DNA from 3 places in the Scopulibacillus cellulosilyticus genome. Region 3 is predicted to be linked to each of the others. Evidence: riboswitches for the same ligand, from Rfam matches in the RefSeq annotation. Region 3 holds a riboswitch; each other region holds the start of a gene.
The links. A riboswitch is a leader RNA that binds a small molecule or an ion and turns the genes downstream of it on or off. The one in region 3 is predicted to bind lysine.

Region 1: another riboswitch for lysine. It lies ahead of ACFQRG_RS02825 (amino acid permease); the one in region 3 lies ahead of lysA (diaminopimelate decarboxylase).
Region 2: another riboswitch for lysine. It lies ahead of ACFQRG_RS12180 (aspartate kinase); the one in region 3 lies ahead of lysA (diaminopimelate decarboxylase).

The regions. Positions count from the first base shown of each region.
Region 1 is NZ_JBHTCO010000003.1:82,893-88,973, reverse strand. It holds gene fni (type 2 isopentenyl-diphosphate Delta-isomerase) at 1-643, shown strand, start outside; gene ACFQRG_RS02835 (DUF4383 domain-containing protein) at 759-1,121, shown strand; gene ACFQRG_RS02830 (hypothetical protein) at 1,220-2,230, opposite strand; lysine riboswitch at 2,819-3,004, shown strand; gene ACFQRG_RS02825 (amino acid permease) at 3,158-4,618, shown strand; T-box leader at 4,703-4,924, shown strand; gene ACFQRG_RS02820 (amino acid permease) at 5,033-6,081, shown strand, end outside.
Region 2 is NZ_JBHTCO010000014.1:185,009-191,089, forward strand. It holds gene ACFQRG_RS12160 (electron transfer flavoprotein subunit beta/FixA family protein) at 1-77, shown strand, start outside; gene ACFQRG_RS12165 (electron transfer flavoprotein subunit alpha/FixB family protein) at 93-1,067, shown strand; gene trxA (thioredoxin) at 1,188-1,502, shown strand; gene uvrC (excinuclease ABC subunit UvrC) at 1,669-3,441, shown strand; lysine riboswitch at 3,502-3,681, shown strand; gene ACFQRG_RS12180 (aspartate kinase) at 3,868-5,100, shown strand; gene ACFQRG_RS12185 (YslB family protein) at 5,153-5,638, opposite strand; gene ACFQRG_RS12190 (succinate dehydrogenase cytochrome b558 subunit) at 5,866-6,081, shown strand, end outside.
Region 3 is NZ_JBHTCO010000001.1:113,449-119,529, forward strand. It holds gene ACFQRG_RS00580 (spore germination protein) at 1-1,091, shown strand, start outside; lysine riboswitch at 1,201-1,383, shown strand; gene lysA (diaminopimelate decarboxylase) at 1,659-2,981, shown strand; FMN riboswitch at 3,053-3,202, shown strand; gene ribD (bifunctional diaminohydroxyphosphoribosylaminopyrimidine deaminase/5-amino-6-(5-phosphoribosylamino)uracil reductase RibD) at 3,435-4,523, shown strand; gene ribE (riboflavin synthase) at 4,529-5,185, shown strand; gene ACFQRG_RS00600 (bifunctional 3,4-dihydroxy-2-butanone-4-phosphate synthase/GTP cyclohydrolase II) at 5,178-6,081, shown strand, end outside.

The DNA.
Region 1 (6,081 bases), on a different contig from region 3:
TGCAGGATATGGTGTTGATGAATGCCGCCGGGCGGTAGATATAGTACAAGCAGATGCATTGGTGCTGCATCTTAACAGTATGCAAGAGGTCTTTCAAACAGAAGGTGATACGGATTTCACCGGTCTATTAAAAAAGATTGAAAGTGTGTGTACAACACTTGAGGTGCCCGTCGGCATAAAGGAAGTCGGCATGGGCATTAACGGTCAACTGGCTAAACAATTGTTTGACGCCGGAGCGTCATTTGTTGATGTTGCGGGCGCCGGCGGGACCTCCTGGATTCAAGTTGAAAAGTTTCGTTCAAAAGACCCTGTCCGAATTCAGGCTGCTGAAGCTTTTTACGATTGGGGCATTCCTACGTCTGATTGTATTGTTGATGTGAGGAAGGCTATTCCCGACAATCAAAAAACTTTGGTTGCGAGCGGGGGATTATATACAGGTGTCGATGCGGCAAAAGCAATAGCAATAGGTGCCGATCTGGCAGGGTTTGGGCGGTCAATTTTGAAGGATGCTGTTGAGTCGGAAGAAGCCCTTGACAAAACACTTGAGCGAATTGAAATGGAACTTAAAATGGCGATGTTCGGGATTGGTGCCCATAACCTGGAAGAGTTGAAATTGAGTCCGCTGATTAAAAAGATTGATTAAAGTAAACTAGTAGTATAAATCAACGCATTATAACAGTATAAAATGCGCCTTAATTGGAAAGGATTGTTATCGTGAAATTAAATTTAGCAATCTTTTTTAAAGAGGTGAAAGTTTTATGGCAAAGCATACAGTGCGTTTACTAGGCTTTATTTTTCTTGTCATAGGAATAGTCGGATACTTTGTGCCGTTTGAAGGGTTTTTCTCATTAACGATGAATCACAATATGGTGCATCTTATTTCCGGCATTGTGATGCTGCTTAGCAGCAGTAATGAAGCGCGCAGCTCATTATGCGCGAAAGTATTCGGAGCTATCTACTCGCTAATGTTTTTGGCGGGTTTATTTACCCAAAATATTATGGGTATGATGCTGCTTCCGGCAGACACGGTTCTGCATTTAATCATTGCGGCTGTCTTATTGTTCGCCGGCTTCAAATCAGCAAGTATGTCAAGAAACAAGTCAAAAGATACTTCGATGTAAACTCTGTATAGCCTCCCGTTAGAATGGGAGGCTTATATATGAGAATTAAATTTTAATAAAAAATTCACATTGAAACTCATTTATTACTTAATGTCCGTTTACCTTTTTAGTTTTTCATTAAATTTTGTCGAGAAATATGATACAAAAAAGCCTACAAATATGGCTGTAAATATATATCCTAATAAGTACTCTAGCAAAGTAATTAACGTTAATGGATTCTGTATATTAAATTTAGATTGTAAAGAGAATAAAGGTGTTAAACCCATGCTTATCATATAATACAGATGTTTCCATTTGAAGTTATGGTTTAGTAAAATTACTTCCTTCGAAGAGAACATATTGAAAACATCATTATGTTCTAAATAATATGAACCAAAAGCCACCCCAATTATGAAGAAAACCCAACAGATCATAAATAAAAAGATTATTATATGAAATAACCAATTCCTGGTGCTATCAATTGCAAATTTTAAATATAAACAAGAATAAATTGTTGTAAGGATTACAGTAATTAATAAAGAAAATAAATTACCCCCGTTATTTTCAATATTAACTTCAAGAATAGTAATACAAAATAAAGCCAGAAGGCATAGTTTTATATAGTTTGAAAATATGACAGTAAAAATCTTATGAATTTTGTTTGGGAATTTGTTTGACTTTACAGTTGAAACTTTTAAAAATGGAGCACTTATGTATTCTCCAAAACCATAAGCTAGAATAATAATCATTATAATAATTAATATTCTTAAAGCTAAGGGCATTCTATTTAAATAAAGCCCAAAAGTGGCAAAGAAAACTACTGTTCCAAAGGATAATCCATAAATGACTAATCGCCATTTTGTTTTAGATAAGGTACTAAGTACAAAAATACTATTAAAAATTTTATTACGATATTTATTGCTTAATTTAATTGCATTAAGTACCTCTCTACCCCTTTTAATTGAACTTTTAAAGTCATCAATCCAATTAAAAAAACTCCTCTTAAAATTAAATTTATTTAAGGCAATTTGTTTTTTTATATACAGTAAGAGACTTACAAAAATTGAAAAAAGACTATATAATATTGCCATTGTAGCCAAAAACAAAAATTCTATTTCAACAAAATTCACAAAAGGTCCCCCTTTTAAAAGATTAAATCCTTGACTTTTTTAAACTTTATTATATTTTAATGTTAGAATATCTTACAAGAAAGAAAAGGTTTGTCTTTCTTCTTTAATTTGAAATCCCTATTGACTACTTAACTGAGCATATTAAATAAGTAAAAAAATACTGATAGAATGGTTTTTAATTTTTTTAAATTAAAAAGGTTTATCATTTTCATATTTGGGGAAAATAAAAGGATTTTCGAAGACTATTTTGAATTAGGTATAATAAAACCAAGGTTTTGTAATTTCTATCTTAACAACGCTTGTCATCATAACAAACTTACAAGCTTGTTTTCTTGGAAACATAAACCTTTTTACTAAATCTCTTTTATTAACATATCGCCATATGTTATTATATATAAAAAGTCTTATATTAATAATCTGGATATATCACTGGTTAAATTAGACAGAGGTCAATAAGCAGCAGCTGAAAACCGCCTATCGAACTATTTTATTGCCAGCGTACCATATACCATTGCCAATTTAAATATTGTCATATACAATGAAATTTTAATTGAATAGACACAAAATCCTCATCATATAAGTTAAGTTAGGTGAGGTAGAGGTCGCGGTTTTTATCAGTAATGCAGAGGAGACTAAGAGAAGTTTAAGAGTTTGCATGAAAGGAAAAATCGCCGAAGTTCATTCAGGTTTCTCTTACTGGACGGGCTGGGGCTGTTTCCGAATAGGGGCAGAACTGTCACGTGAGTAATCCTTGCGTGTTGAGCTATCGATGGAAGGTATGATGAGGGCTTCTTAATGCCGTCGAGAGCTTCTTTCGACGGTATTTTTTTACCCTTCTCCTTCCCATTCTAAAAGTGTGAGTTCAAAAGGGAGGACATGTTTCCCGGACTTTTTGAACATCCTCTAAAAGGAAAAGGAGATTTGATAATGATAATGGATGACAATCAGCCTGAAAATAATTCAAATGAGTTAAAGAGAGGCCTTAAGTCGCGCCACTTAACGATGATTTCGTTAGGCGGAGCGCTCGGTACCGGTATTTTCCTAGCCAGCGGCGGGTCGATTCATTCGGCCGGACCAGGCGGGGCGCTTGCAGCTTATCTAATTATTGGTATAATGGTATTCTTTCTAATGACCAGTCTGGGGGAACTTGCGGCTTACATGCCGACGAGCGGTTCATTCAGCACTTATGCTACCAGGTATGTCGATCCGGCTTTCGGATTTGCTTTAGGCTGGAATTATTGGTTTAACTGGGCAATTACGATTGCAGCTGAACTTTCTGCAGCGACACTTGTCATGAAATTTTGGTTTCCTCACAGCTCATCATTGTTTTGGAGTGCTTTGTTTTTAGTTATTATTTTTCTTCTTAATTTTTTATCCGTAAAATCTTATGGTGAGTCTGAGTATTGGTTTGCCTTTATTAAAGTTGCCACGGTTATCATCTTTCTTATTGTCGGTATTTTAATGATACTGGGTATCTTTCACAGCAATACAGTAGGGTTTAAAAACTTTACAATTGGAGATGCGCCTTTTCATGGCGGGATCCTTGCGACTTTCGGCATTTTCTTAGCGGCTGGATTCTCTTTCCAAGGAACCGAGCTTTTGGGTGTCAGCGCCGGTGAAAGTGATGACCCTGAAAAAACCGTTCCCCGCGCGATGAAAAGTGTTTTTTGGCGCATTCTATTGTTTTACGTATTAGCGATCTTAGTGATTAGTTTAATTATTCCTTACACAAATAAAAGCTTAGCAAGCGAAAGTGTTATGGTCAGTCCGTTCACGCTTGTCTTTAAAAAGGCGGGACTCGCTTTTGCGGCATCTGTGATGAACGCAGTTATTTTAACGGCTGTTTTATCTTCCGGTAACTCTGGATTATATGCATCAACACGTATGCTTTATGCACTGGCCAAAGAGGGAAAAGCACCCCGCTTTTTAACAAAAGTTAATAAACGCGGTGTGCCGATTTGGGCGCTTATTATTACGGCCTTAATTGGTGCGTTTGCTTTTCTTGCATCGATTTTCGGAGACGGTATTGTTTATACATGGCTCTTAAATATTTCCGGGTTATCGGGATTTATCGCTTGGCTTGGCATTGCAGTCTGCCATTATCGTTTCCGTAGAGCTTATGTTGCCCAGGGGCGGGATCTCAATGATTTGCCGTATCGTGCAAAATGGTTTCCGTTTGGTCCGATATTTGCATTTATCGTCTGTATGATTGTTGTTATCGGGCAGAATTATAGTGCCTTTCTCGGCGGACATATCGATTGGAACGGGTTATTTGTGTCCTATATTGGCATTCCGATCTTCTTAATAGTTTGGCTCGGATATAAGTTTATTAAAAAGACAAAAGTGATTCCCCTTAAGCAATGCGACTTTGATAGGAAGATAGACTAAGTAATGGCGATATTTTACATCTGATAATCAGTTGACAAAAAAGTAATTTGTTTTATACTTTTAAATATCTTAAACAACTTAGAATATCATTCGATGACAAAGAGAGTAGTTATTTTTGATGCAATAGCGAGCCGGGGAATGGTGGAAGCCTGGCGCTAGAAAATAATGAACCGCACTTTCGAGAAGCTGTTTGAACGACATCATGATGTTTACTAGAATTTGCCGGGGCATCCCGTTATCAGATATAAGAGGTTCTTCAATTGAAGAACTATTAGAGTGGTACCGCGGAAAAAGTCCGTCTCTTGATTAAGAGGCGGGCTTTTTTATTTAGTTATTATAGGTTATTATAATAATTGAAAAATTACAAAATATTTTCAAACACATCATAAATGCTTTTGAAAAGGGGTGAAAGGTATGACGAAACAATCTAAGCAATCAATAAACGCACAATCCGCTCATTCGGCTGACCTGAAGAGAGGGTTGAAAGCCCGACATCTGACAATGATTTCTTTAGGCGGCTCAATTGGTACAGGACTGTTTCTCGGAAGCGGCACAGCTATTCACACCGCAGGTCCCGGAGGCGCGTTATTAGCATATATTATTATCGGTATTATGGTTTATTTCATTATGACAAGCTTAGGAGAATTGGCAGCATTTATGCCGACGAGCGGCTCATTCAGCACGTATGCGACGAGGTTTATCGATCCGGCGCTCGGATTTGCGCTTGGCTGGAATTATTGGTACAGCTGGGCAATAACTTTAGCTACCGAATTGTCTGCTGCTGCACTCGTTATGAAGTTTTGGTTTCCGCACAGCCCGTCTCTATTATGGAGTGCATTATTTTTAGTCATCATGTTTGCTATCAATTACCTTTCCGTAAGAGGATATGGTGAAGGTGAATACTGGTTTGCTTTTATTAAAGTAGCGACCGTTATTATATTTATTATTGTTGGTTTATTAATGATTTTTGGTATTATGAATGGACATGCCGCAGGCTTTAAGAATTTTACTGTCGGTGATGCGCCGTTCCACGGGGGAGCTTCAGCTGTATTTGCGATCTTCTTGGCGGCAGGATTTTCCTTCCAAGGTACAGAAATAGTAGGTGTTGCGGCAGGAGAGAGTGAAAATCCAAGAAAAAATATCCCGCGCGCGATTCGCAGCGTCTTCTGGCGGATTCTGCTCTTTTATATTTTTGCGATTTTCGTTATAGGCATGATCATTCCATATACGACTCATAGCTTAATGAGCCAAAATATTATGGTCAGTCCATTTACTTTAGTATTTAAGAAAGCAGGGCTTGCCTTTGCCGCTTCAGTCATGAACGCTGTTATTTTAACCGCGGTACTGTCAGCCGGCAACTCCAGTCTTTACGCTTCGACCCGTATGCTGTACGCGATGGCGAAAGACGGTCAGGCACCGAAGATATTCGCAAAGTTAAATAAACGCGGCGTACCTGTTTGGTC
Region 2 (6,081 bases), on a different contig from region 3:
GAATTCTTGAAGGCGAACTGGAAGAGCAGGCAAAAGAACTCGTGAAATGTCTAAGATCTGAAGCAAAGGTAATATAAGAAGGGGGACTTAAAATGGCACGAAAAACACTTGTTCTGGCAGAAGCCCGTGACGGCGGACTCCGTCATGTTTCATACGAAGCGATTGCGGCAGGTAAAAAAATTGCAGACGGAGGTGAAGTAGTTGCCGTCCTCTGCGGTGACAGCATTGCCGATCTTGCACCGTCACTTGGTCATTACGGTGCGGACCGAATTTTGACTGTTGAAAACGATAACCTGAAAAATTATACACCTGACGGCTATAAACAGGCTTTAACGCAAGTGATTGACTCTGAACAACCCGAAGCCATTGTCATGGGACATACAGCAATGGGCAAAGATTTGTCAGCGGGACTGGCGAGCCGCCTCAATTGCGGACTAGTATCTGATGTCACCGGCATTGAATCAGATGGAGAGCTTGTTTTTGTCAGACCGGTATACGCAGGCAAGGCTTTTGAGAAAAAACAGATTAAAGACGGCATCGTTTTTGTAACGATTCGTCCAAATAATATTGATGCCTTAGAAAAAGACGAATCTAAAGAAGCTGTTGTAAATGCCTTTGATGTCGCCATTAAGGATCTGCGCACGATTGTTAAAGATATTGTGAAAAAGACAACTTCAGGCGTGGACTTATCAGAGGCTAAAATTATTATATCCGGCGGCAGGGGAGTGAAAAGCGAAGAAGGCTTTGAACCGCTGAAGGAATTAGCAGAAGTGCTTGGCGGAGCGGTCGGCGCTTCCCGAGGTGCCTGTGATGCCGGTTATTGCGACTATTCATTGCAAATCGGGCAAACCGGTAAAGTCGTCACACCTGACCTTTATATTGCCTGCGGTATTTCAGGTGCCATTCAGCATTTGGCCGGTATGTCAAACTCGAAAGTTATTGTCGCCATTAATAAAGACCCTGAAGCCAATATCTTCAATGTTGCGGATTATGGTATTGTCGGTGATCTTTTTGAGGTTGTTCCATTACTGACCAAACATTTTAAAGAGATTCTCCAGGAAGCCTAATTATTTTAGTTTTTAATTTCCTCATAATATTGAAGACCTATCAATGGCATAACTAAATAAGAGATGATATACTTCTTCATAAGAAAGGTATGTTATTGATAAAGGAGGAAATTTTAGGATATGGCAATACAAAATGTTACTGACCAAAACTTTTCTGAAGCAATTTCCAGCGGCTTAGTATTAGTCGACTTTTGGGCACCATGGTGCGGACCTTGTAAAATGATTGCACCAGTGCTTGAAGAAGTTGATTCAGAAATGAGCGACAAGGTACAAATTGTTAAGCTTAACGTTGATGATAATCAAAATACGGCAAGTGAATACGGAGTCATGAGCATTCCGACTCTTATCGTATTTAAAGACGGGGAAATCGTTGATAAAGTTGTTGGTTTTCAACCTAAAGAAGCTTTAATCAATGTTATCGAAAAGCATCAGTAAAACTTGCCGATTGGCAGTATAAAAGAAAAACATGAAGTCCTTCGGGGCTTCATGTTTTTAATTTATTTCTCGGGAAATGTTGAAAACTGGCGTGACGCATCCTAATATATATAAGTATGTGTATAAAAAATTCTAAGGTGACTATATAACAAAGGAATGAACGCCAATGTCTACCTTAAAAGAAAAGCTTGATTTACTTCCGGCTCAGCCTGGATGTTATTTAATGAAAAACCAGTACGGACAAATTATTTATGTAGGGAAAGCCAAAAATTTAAAAAATCGGGTCCGCTCTTATTTTACAGGATCTCATGATGCAAAAACTCAGAGGTTAGTCAGTGATATATGCGATTTTGAATATATTGTTGTGTCATCAGAGATTGAGTCCCTTATACTAGAAATGAATTTAATAAAAAAACATGAACCTAAATATAATGTCATGTTAAAGGATGATAAGAGCTATCCCTATATCAAGTTAACATCTGAGAAGCACCCGCGCTTGATTATTACGCGGAAAGTAAAAAAGAACAGCGGGAAATATTTTGGGCCTTACCCTAATGCGACAGCTGCTTCGGAAACAAAACGGCTGCTGGATCGTCTTTATCCGCTTAGAAAATGCCGGACACTGCCGGATAGAGTTTGTCTATATTATCATATCGGTCAATGTTTAGCCCCGTGTGTCAATGATATATCTGAAGAAACATATAAAGAAATGACAGATAATATCATCCGCTTTTTAAATGGCGGTCATCAAGATGTCAAACAGGATTTAGAAAAAAAGATGGCAAAGGCGGCTGAAGAACTTAATTTTGAGCATGCTAAAGAGCTTCGCGATCAAATACGTCATATTGAAACGATCATGGAAAAACAAAATGTGCTTTTTGGTGATTTACATGACAGGGATGTTTTTGGTTATGCGATTGATAAAGGCTGGATGTGTGTCCAAGTCTTTTTTATCAGACAAGGTAAACTCATTGAACGCGACGTTTCAATTTTTCCTTTTTATCAAGAACCTGAAGAGGATCTTTTAACATATATTGGCCAATTTTACTTGCATCAAAACCATTTAAAGCCTAAAGAGATACTCATTCCTCAATCCATTAATGATCAATTAGTCAATCAGATGCTTGAAGTTCCGGTTCATCAACCAAAAAGAGGGAAGAAAAAAGAACTTGTTGAAATGGCGGAAAAAAATGCAAAGATTGCCTTGAAAGAAAAATTCGCCTTAATTGAACGGGATGAATCACGGACGATAAGAGCGGTAGAGAATTTGGGCAAGCACCTGAATATTGAAACGCCAAGACGTATAGAAACCTTTGATAATTCGAATATACAAGGTGTCCATCCTGTATCAGCAATGGTTGTTTTTGAAGACGGCAAACCTAATAAAAAAGAATATCGTAAATATAATATCAAAACCGTTAAAGGTCCTGATGATGTCGCCACAATGCGTGAAGTTGTAAGAAGACGTTATTCAAGGGTCCTAAAAGAAAAATCGCCATTACCTGATCTCATTTTGATTGACGGGGGCAAAGGGCAAATGTCAGCGGCGATTGATGTTCTGGAAAATGAATTGGGCCTTACTATCCCTGTTTGCGGATTAGTAAAAGACGAAAAACACAGAACCTCTCAGCTTGTTATGGGTGAGACGCAAGAAATTATCCCTTTGGATCGGAATAGTCAAGAATTTTATTTGCTCCAACGTATTCAAGATGAAGTCCACCGGTTTGCTATCACTTTTCATCGGCAAATTCGGGACAAAAGTATGACAAAGTCTATTTTGGATGATATCCAGGGCATTGGACCTAAGAGAAAGCAAGCCCTGCTAAAACATTTTGGATCAATAAAAAAAATTCGTGAGGCAACTGTTGAAGATCTTATAAATTCAGGACTCCCATCGAATACCGCCAAAAAGGTTAAAGACTATTTAGATAAAAATTAAAAAATCAGTTGTTTACAAAAAGATTCTTTGCTATAATACAAACTAATTTCATAAGAAGCTTTTAGTGATAGAGGCGCGGGTCTCAAGAGTAGACTATCTAAGAATATTGAGATTTGATGATGATAGTTGAAAGGGTGGCTCGCCGAAGCAGAGAAGTGCTCAATCATTTTTTTGCTGGACCTGGATTGAATAAATGCAGGGCTGTCACACTTTTTAAGAGTGTGGAGTACTATCTCAGCATGTTGTAGGAATATCAGCAGCAGTGGGTAGCGCTCACTGCTGTTTTTTTATTGCTATCTATATTCAGAATAATCGATAGTATAAGGTCTGTGCGATCACCGCCGCTTGGCGGGTTAACGATAGCCGGGTTTTCTTTCCTATTCCATCAGCTGGGAACTTATAAAAAGAGAGAGGGGAGAAATCTTAATGACGCTAACTGTTATGAAATTTGGCGGAACATCAGTTGCAAATGTAGAAAAAATAAGGCGTGCTGCACATCGTATTGAGCAAAAGGCCGACTCGGGAGAACAGGTCATTGTTGTTGTTTCGGCAATGGGAAAAACAACCGACCACTTAGTTAATTTGGCAGGAGAAATTTCTAACCGCCCGAGCAAATGTGAACTTGACCTACTCCTTTCAACAGGGGAGCAAGTTACATCCTCTTTATTAGCCATGCTATTAAAGGAAGATGGATATGATGCAGTTGCATTGACAGGGTGGCAAGCCGGGTTTTACACGGATGATACTCATGGAAATGCAAGAATATTACAAATTGAAGAAAGCAAAATTTCCGAATATCTTGAGCAGCAAAAAATTGTAGTTGTGGCAGGGTTTCAAGGAGTGACCCAATCAGGACAGGTCACAACATTAGGCAGGGGAGGCTCAGATACATCAGCAGTTGCGCTTGCATCAGCATTTGCTGCTGATCTTTGTGAAATTTATACCGATGTTACCGGTGTTTTTACGGTTGATCCGAGATATGTAGAAACTGCAAGAAAGCTTGATGAAATTAGTTATGATGAAATGTTAGAAATGGCCTATTTAGGTGCAGGAGTCTTGCATCCAAGAGCCGTTGAATATGCAAAGAACGATAAAATTAAGCTGGTTGTAAGATCTTCATTTTCAAATGAGGAAGGGACTATGGTTAAGGAGTGTGTATCAATGGAAAACCAACGGGCTGTAAGAGGATTAGCTTTTGAAAAACATGTTACTAAGTTGACACTTTTAGATCTGCCAAATGACAAAGACACGCTGTCAAAGGTTTTTAATATTTTAGCCAATGCACAAATTAATGTTGATATTATTATTCAAAATGTTTTTAAAGATGAAGTGACAAACCTTTCTTTTACAATTGATGATAGTTCACTTGCGGATGCTTTAGACGTACTTAACCAAGCCAAAAGGATTCTTCGCTTTAGTGAAATTGATATTGAATCTAATTTAGCTAAAGTATCGATTATTGGATCTGGAATGACATCAAATCCTGGAGTAGCTGCGAAAATGTTTACCACATTAAATGACGATGGAATAAGAGTGAAAATGGTTAGTACTTCAGAAATTAAGGTTTCTACCATTGTAGATGAAAAAGACCTGTCGCTGTCGTTAAATATTTTGCATCAGGCTTTTGAACTGGAAGAAAAAGAAGTTATAGTAAATTGATAATAGGGGAATATAAAAAAATGAGGCTGTCGAATAGTTCGACAGTCCCGTTTTATACTTTATCATTTTTTTGTGAGCTGTTTATAGGTCTAATCATATCCTTAAAGTCCCACTTAACATGAAAGGTTACATGTTTTACCTTTGCGTTTCTTGGTTCAGCAAAGGCTTCTGCCACACAATTTAATTGCCTTTGGAGCTGTTCTGCAAGAAAACCGGCCTCCAGGGAAAATGAGGTATTCGGGTCATCTTTCATCCGGGCTTCAATCAGATCTGATGACAGGTGAAAAGTTATTTTATCTTTTTGCTGATCGGCGACAGTCAGTGTGCCCCAAGCCGCATATGTAAAGAAAGCAACGATGTCTTCTATGGTATCGAGAGGGTATTGGCGGGCCAGTTTTCTGCCGGACCAATAAAGAATTGGCGAAAGTTCTTCACCAAGCAATTCAGGCAACAGAGCATTTCTTAATAATTCGTAACCGAATGCAGAAATTGTCGCATCACCGTAATATTCGGGTTTAGGATATGTAATTTTTGTCATGTTGTATCTCCTCCATCCATTTTATTATAACGAGTAATCAAAAAAAGCTCTATGACAAATGTTCGAAAACGACATTCTTTATTGCCTTGACTGGTTATAGTGATGGGAGTACAATGAACTTGTTACATTTACCAAACTTTTTGTTTGAGGTTGCAGATTCCCGCCATATGGCAAAAAACAACCAAATTCGACAAACTGTCCAAATCATAGGAAAAGGGGGAAAATTAATGGCACAACGGGATTTTGTTAGCCGCAGGCTACACTCATTTTTAGGACTCGTTCCAATTGGATTGTTCCTAGTTGTACACTTGACGGTCAATTACTTTGCAACAAGAGGGCCGGAATCATTTAACAAGGCAGCCGGATTTATGGAAAGCTTGCCGTATTTACTTTTCTTGGAAATCGTTTTCATCTATCTGCCAATTATATTCCATGCGATCTAT
Region 3 (6,081 bases):
CGCCGGAAGAGCCGGATGTTGAAAAGGTTATTCGCGGCTCGAAGGATGGTTTTGTTGAAAATATTATTTTGAATGCAGGACTGATTCGCAGACGGGTTCGTGACGAAAATTACCGGAATGAGCTTATAAGAGTTGGAAAACGTTCTAAAACAGATGTTTGTCTAAGTTATATAAAGGACGTTGCAAATCCCGGGCTTCTAAAGACAATAAAAAAAGAACTTAAACAGATAGAAATTGATGGTATTCCAATGGGTGATAAAACGATTGAGGAATTTATCGTCAAGCAAGGCTTTAACCCTTATCCATTAGTAAGGTATACAGGACGGCCTGATGTAGCTGCTGAACACATATTAGAAGGGCATATCGTCATGATTGTTGATACGTCACCAAGTGTTGTCATTTTGCCAACGACATTATTTCACCATGTTCAACATGCTGAAGAATACTTACAAACGCCATCATCAGGCGCTTTTCTTAGATGGGTCAGGTTTATAGCGATGCTTGCCTCTGTTTTTCTTGTTCCTTTTTGGTATTTGCTTGTTCAGGAGGGGTCACTGCTCCCTCATTGGCTAAGCTTTATTGGTCCAAATAAACATACTTACCATATACCAATCTTCTTGCAAATTTTACTTGCTGAATTTGGAATTGAAGCATTGCGAATGGCTGCTATACACACGCCGACAGCACTTTCAACGGCGCTCGGCTTGATCGCGGCTATTTTAATCGGTCAGGTAGCCATTCAGGTTGGAATATTTTTACCTGAAGTTATCCTTTACACGTCAATTTCAGCTGTTGGCGGGTTCGCCACTCCGAGTTATGAGCTGAGTTTGGCAAATAAAATGGTTAGAGTGTTCCTGATTATAGTTACGGCTATTTTTGACGTTCCTGGATTTGCCGTTGGAACGACTTTAATAATTATTTTCCTAGCCCAAATCAAAAATATTAACACACCATATCTCTGGCCGTTTATACCTTTTAATCCAAAAGCCTTATTTAATATAATGGTAAGAACCGCAATGCCGACTGCTTATTCAAGACCGAGCATTGTAAGGTCCATTGATGATTCAAGACAACCAAGTAAAACAGACTGATGAACCCGCCGATTGGCGGGTTTTTCCCATATAGCTGTTCAAAAAAGTGATTGTATGTTCAAATAAGGTGTGATATAATTCAAAATAAATTTTTATATAACCTCATCATTTGAGGAGTATGGGGCGCAAAACGAATCAGTACGGTATCGAGCAACGGGCAGCTATGAAGATGTCGGAAAGGTCAATTTGCCGAAGCAAATCATTTTGCCCAAAAAATGATTTGCTGGGTTAATGCTGAAGAAGCATTAAACTGTCACTGCTATAATATAAGTAGTGGAGTACTATTCCGACTAATGAGGTACCGGCACAAGCTTATGTACTTCGTTGCATAAGCTTTCTTTGCTCTATCAATTATATCTAGGCAGCATGAAGCGGCTCAACGCAGGTGCCAAGATAAGGAAGATAGTATAAGAGCAGCAAAGCGAGTCTGCGATCAGAGTGAGCTAGTGAGACTTGTGCTCTGGAGTACTAAGCGGTTGACTTCGCCGGGAGGCTTGTCACCAGCCAAGTTTCCTTTATTTTCATCATGTTGGAGTAGTGCCCGCCTAGGAAAGGGGAATATTTTTTATGCGAGGCACACAAGAAGTTAATGAGAATGGTCATCTTACAATTGGCGGTGTAGACACTGTAAAGTTAGTTAGGGAATATGGTTCACCGCTATATGTTTACGATATTGCATTAATTAAGGAAAAGGTGGCAGAATTTAAAAAAGCTTTTTCGCGGCGTGAAGTACCGTGGCAAGTGGCATATGCCAGCAAAGCTTTTTCCTCAATTGCCATGATACAACTTATAAATGAATTAGATTTATCATTGGATGTTGTATCCGGAGGTGAATTGTATACTGCTGTTAAGGCGGGATTTCCGCCTGAACGGATTCACTTTCATGGAAATAATAAGACACCGGATGAACTTAAACTGGCTTTAGATGAAAAAATAGGAACAATTATTGTTGATAATTTTTATGAATTAACTTTATTGGATCAACTTTGCGCGGAACGTCATCAAACGATTGATGTTCTTTTAAGGACGACGCCCGGTGTCGAAGCACATACCCACACTTACATTATGACTGGTCAAGAGGATTCTAAATTTGGATTTAACCTTAATAACGGCAGCTTAGAAGAGGCGATACAGATGACCAGTGATTCGCCGAATATTGTATTAAAGGGGCTTCATTGCCATATTGGCTCGCAAATTTTTAATGATAAAAGTTTTGCGCAAGCAATTAACAAAATGTTTCAGAAGTTTGATAAATGGAGAAAACAATATGGTTTTCAGTTGAATGTTTTAAATGTGGGCGGCGGCTTTGGTATTAAATATTCTGAAGAAGACGAACCGCTAATGATTGAAAAATTTGTTGATACAATTGTCGATACGGTTATTGAAGAATGTAACAGGCTTAGTATGGCTTATCCGGAAATCTGGGTGGAACCGGGCAGAATTTTAGTTGGTGAAGCGGGAACAACCCTTTATACGATAGGTGCTTTCAAAGATATTCCCCAAACAAGAAAGTATATTTCTGTAGATGGCGGAATGACGGATAATCTGAGACCGGCCCTTTATCAGGCTAAATATGAATGCATGGTAGCTAATAAGGCACTGGCACCCGCTGATGATACAGTAACGGTTGCGGGTAAGTGCTGCGAAAGCGGAGATATTTTAATCTGGGATGCTAAACTGCCGAAAGTAACAGAGCCTAACGATATTCTTGCTGTTTTTTGTACAGGAGCTTACGGATATGCGATGGCAAACCATTATAACCGTATTCCGAAACCTGCGGTCGTATTTGTCGAAAATGGATCAGCACAACTGGTTATTCAAAGAGAAACATACGAGGATTTAATTAAACATGAATTACCGCTGATTCAATCAGTTTTAGTTAATAATTAGACAAAAGACAGCTTTTTTGTGTATAATAGATTTACAAACAGTGATGTTGAACATGTACTAATTGAATATAAGTATGCCTTCGGGGTTGGGTGAAATTCCCTACCGACGGTGATGAAGCAAATTCTGCTTCTAAGTCCGTGACCCGTGCGAGTGAAACTCAAGCGGTGGATCTGGTGAAAAACCAGAACCGACAGTAAAAGTCTGGATGGGAGAAGGCCGATGTTTTCTGATACTATCAGGATTTATATCTATGTATATTGTTTAAGGACTAATCATAGATATATAAGATAAGAGATAGTATAAGTAAAACTGCGAATCATAACGGATACTATAAAAATAGGTTATCTATGCTTATTTTTATGGCTTATTTCCTATGGAATCGTTTGAACCCCGAGGACAATTGTTCTCGGGGTTTTTGGTGTTCATTGTTTTCTTATGAAGGGAGTGAAGAGTGTGTCTGATATTGAGTACATGTCATTGGCTTTAAATATGGTTAAAGGAACCTCAGGACAAACAAGCCCGAATCCTGCCGTAGCAGCTATTGTTGTTAATCATGGTCGAATCGTCGGTTTAGGTGCTCATTTAAAAGCTGGAGAAGCACATGCGGAAGTACATGCTTTAAATATGGCGGGTCAAAAGGCGAAAGGCGGAACGATATATGTGACGCTGGAACCTTGCAGCCATTTTGGGAAAACGCCGCCGTGCGCTGATTTAATTATTGAAAAGGATATCTCGCGGGTTGTTATTGCAACAGTTGATCCCAATCCTCAAGTTGCCGGAACAGGTATAAAAAAATTAGAAGATGCCGGAATTGAGGTTACGGTTGGAGTCATGGAGGATGAGGCTCGTCAATATTATCAAAGCTTTTTTCATTATATTAAAACCAAAAAACCTTATGTAACAATAAAAATGGCTGTCAGCTTAGATGGGAAAATGGCAACTGCAAGCGGTGAAAGTAAGTGGATTACCGGCCCAGAAGCGAGAAAGGACGGACATTACTTAAGGCATACACACGATGCGATTTTAGTTGGCATTGGTACTGTGTTAGCTGATAACCCGTCACTGACAACGCGCCTTGACGATCATCAAGGCCGTCACCCTATCCGGATCATATTGGATCGCCATTTAAGAACACCGATCGAGGCAATTATAGTAAATGATGGCCTTGCGCCAACATGGATTTTAACTTCTAAAGAGCATGAAAATAGTCAAAAAGCAGCGGACTTAAAAACCCGGGGTGCCAATATATACTATTTTGAAAATTTATCCATTTATAACGTTCTCACCTTTTTAGGCCAAAAAGAAATCGTTACCTTGCTTGTAGAAGGAGGCTCAAGTGTCCATGACGCATTTCTTCAAACAGGTAAAGTGAATCAAATCATCGCTTATATCGCACCAAAAATTATAGGCGGTCAGGATGCTTTAACAGCTTTTGGCGGAAAAGGTGCAGCCAGTCTGGCAGATGCGCTGCCTCTGGAATTTGAAGAAATGACAAAGATAGGGAACGATTTGAAAATTGTTGCTCATGTAAAGGGGGAATAATTAACATGTTTACCGGAATTATTGAAGAAATAGGGACAATAAGAATGATTGAGCAATCAGGAGATGCTGTCGTTATGACGATTGAAGCTCCGCAAATTATAAAGGATGTTTCATTAGGCGATAGTATAGCGGTTAACGGTGTCTGTTTAACGGTTAATCATTTTCAGGACAGTATTTTTACCGTTGACTTAATGCCTGAGACGGTAAAAGCAACATCCCTCAGCCAATGCCGGACAGGCTCTAAAGTGAATTTAGAAAGGGCGATGGCGGCTAACGGCCGGCTTGGCGGCCATATTGTTTCAGGGCATGTTGATGGAATTGGTATGATAACAAAAAAGGAAGCCGTAGATAACGCTGTTTACTACACGATAAAAGTCTCTGAACAGTTATCACATTACATGGTATATAAAGGTTCAGTTACGGTTGATGGAACGAGCTTAACTATTTTTGGTTTAAATGAAAATGAATTTTTGATTTCTCTTATTCCTCACACGATGACTCATACAATATTAGGGGAAAAAGGCGTTAATGATATTGTTAATATTGAAACAGACGTTGTCGGCAAGTATATTGAGAAATTTATTCAGCAACGCGACAGCAGCGAGGATTCACAAGGTTTAACGATAACAAAATTAAAAGAGAGCGGGTTTATCAATGGATAAAAAAGCAGAACAAGGACAACTCTTTGATTCTATTGAAGAAGCGATTGAAGATTTAAAAGCAGGCAGTGTGATTATCGTTTGTGATGATGAAAACCGCGAAAATGAAGGAGATTTTCTCGCATTAGCTGATAAAGCGACACCTGCAGTGATTAATTTTATGGTTACCGAAGGCCGCGGATTGCTTTGTGCGCCAATTGATGAAGAAACAGCCTCAAGACTTCAATTAAGTCCGATGGTTGACCATAATACAGATTCTAATGGCACTGCATTTACAGTAAGTGTTGACCATAAAAACACAACAACCGGGATTTCAGCTTTTGAACGTTCAGAAACGATCCAAGCTTTGGTAGACCCATTTGCCGAAGCCTGTGATTTTAAACGGCCGGGTCATATTTTTCCGCTCATTGCCAAGTCAGGCGGTGTGTTAAGAAGAGCGGGACATACGGAAGCGGCGGTAGACCTCGCCCGTTTGTCAGGTGCCCGTCCAGCCGGTGTGATATGCGAAATTTTGAAAGAAGATGGTCAGATGGCCAGAGTTCCTGATTTAAGGAAAATCGCAGATCAATTTCATTTAAAAATGATTACTATAGAAGATTTAATACAATATCGAAAGGAACACGATCCGCTGGTAAAACGTGAAGTCGCTGTTGACTTGCCGACCGACTACGGTGATTTTAAAATTATTGCCTATTCAAATCAGATTGACGGCAAAGAGCATTTAGCCATTGTTAAAGGGGATATTTCTTCTGAGAGGCCGACACTGGTAAGGGTGCATTCTGAATGTTTAACAGGTGACATTTTCGGATCACATCGATGTGATTGCGGACCTCAATTGCATACGGCGCTTTCACAGATTGAAAATGCCGGTCAAGGCGTTCTCATTTATATGCGTCAAG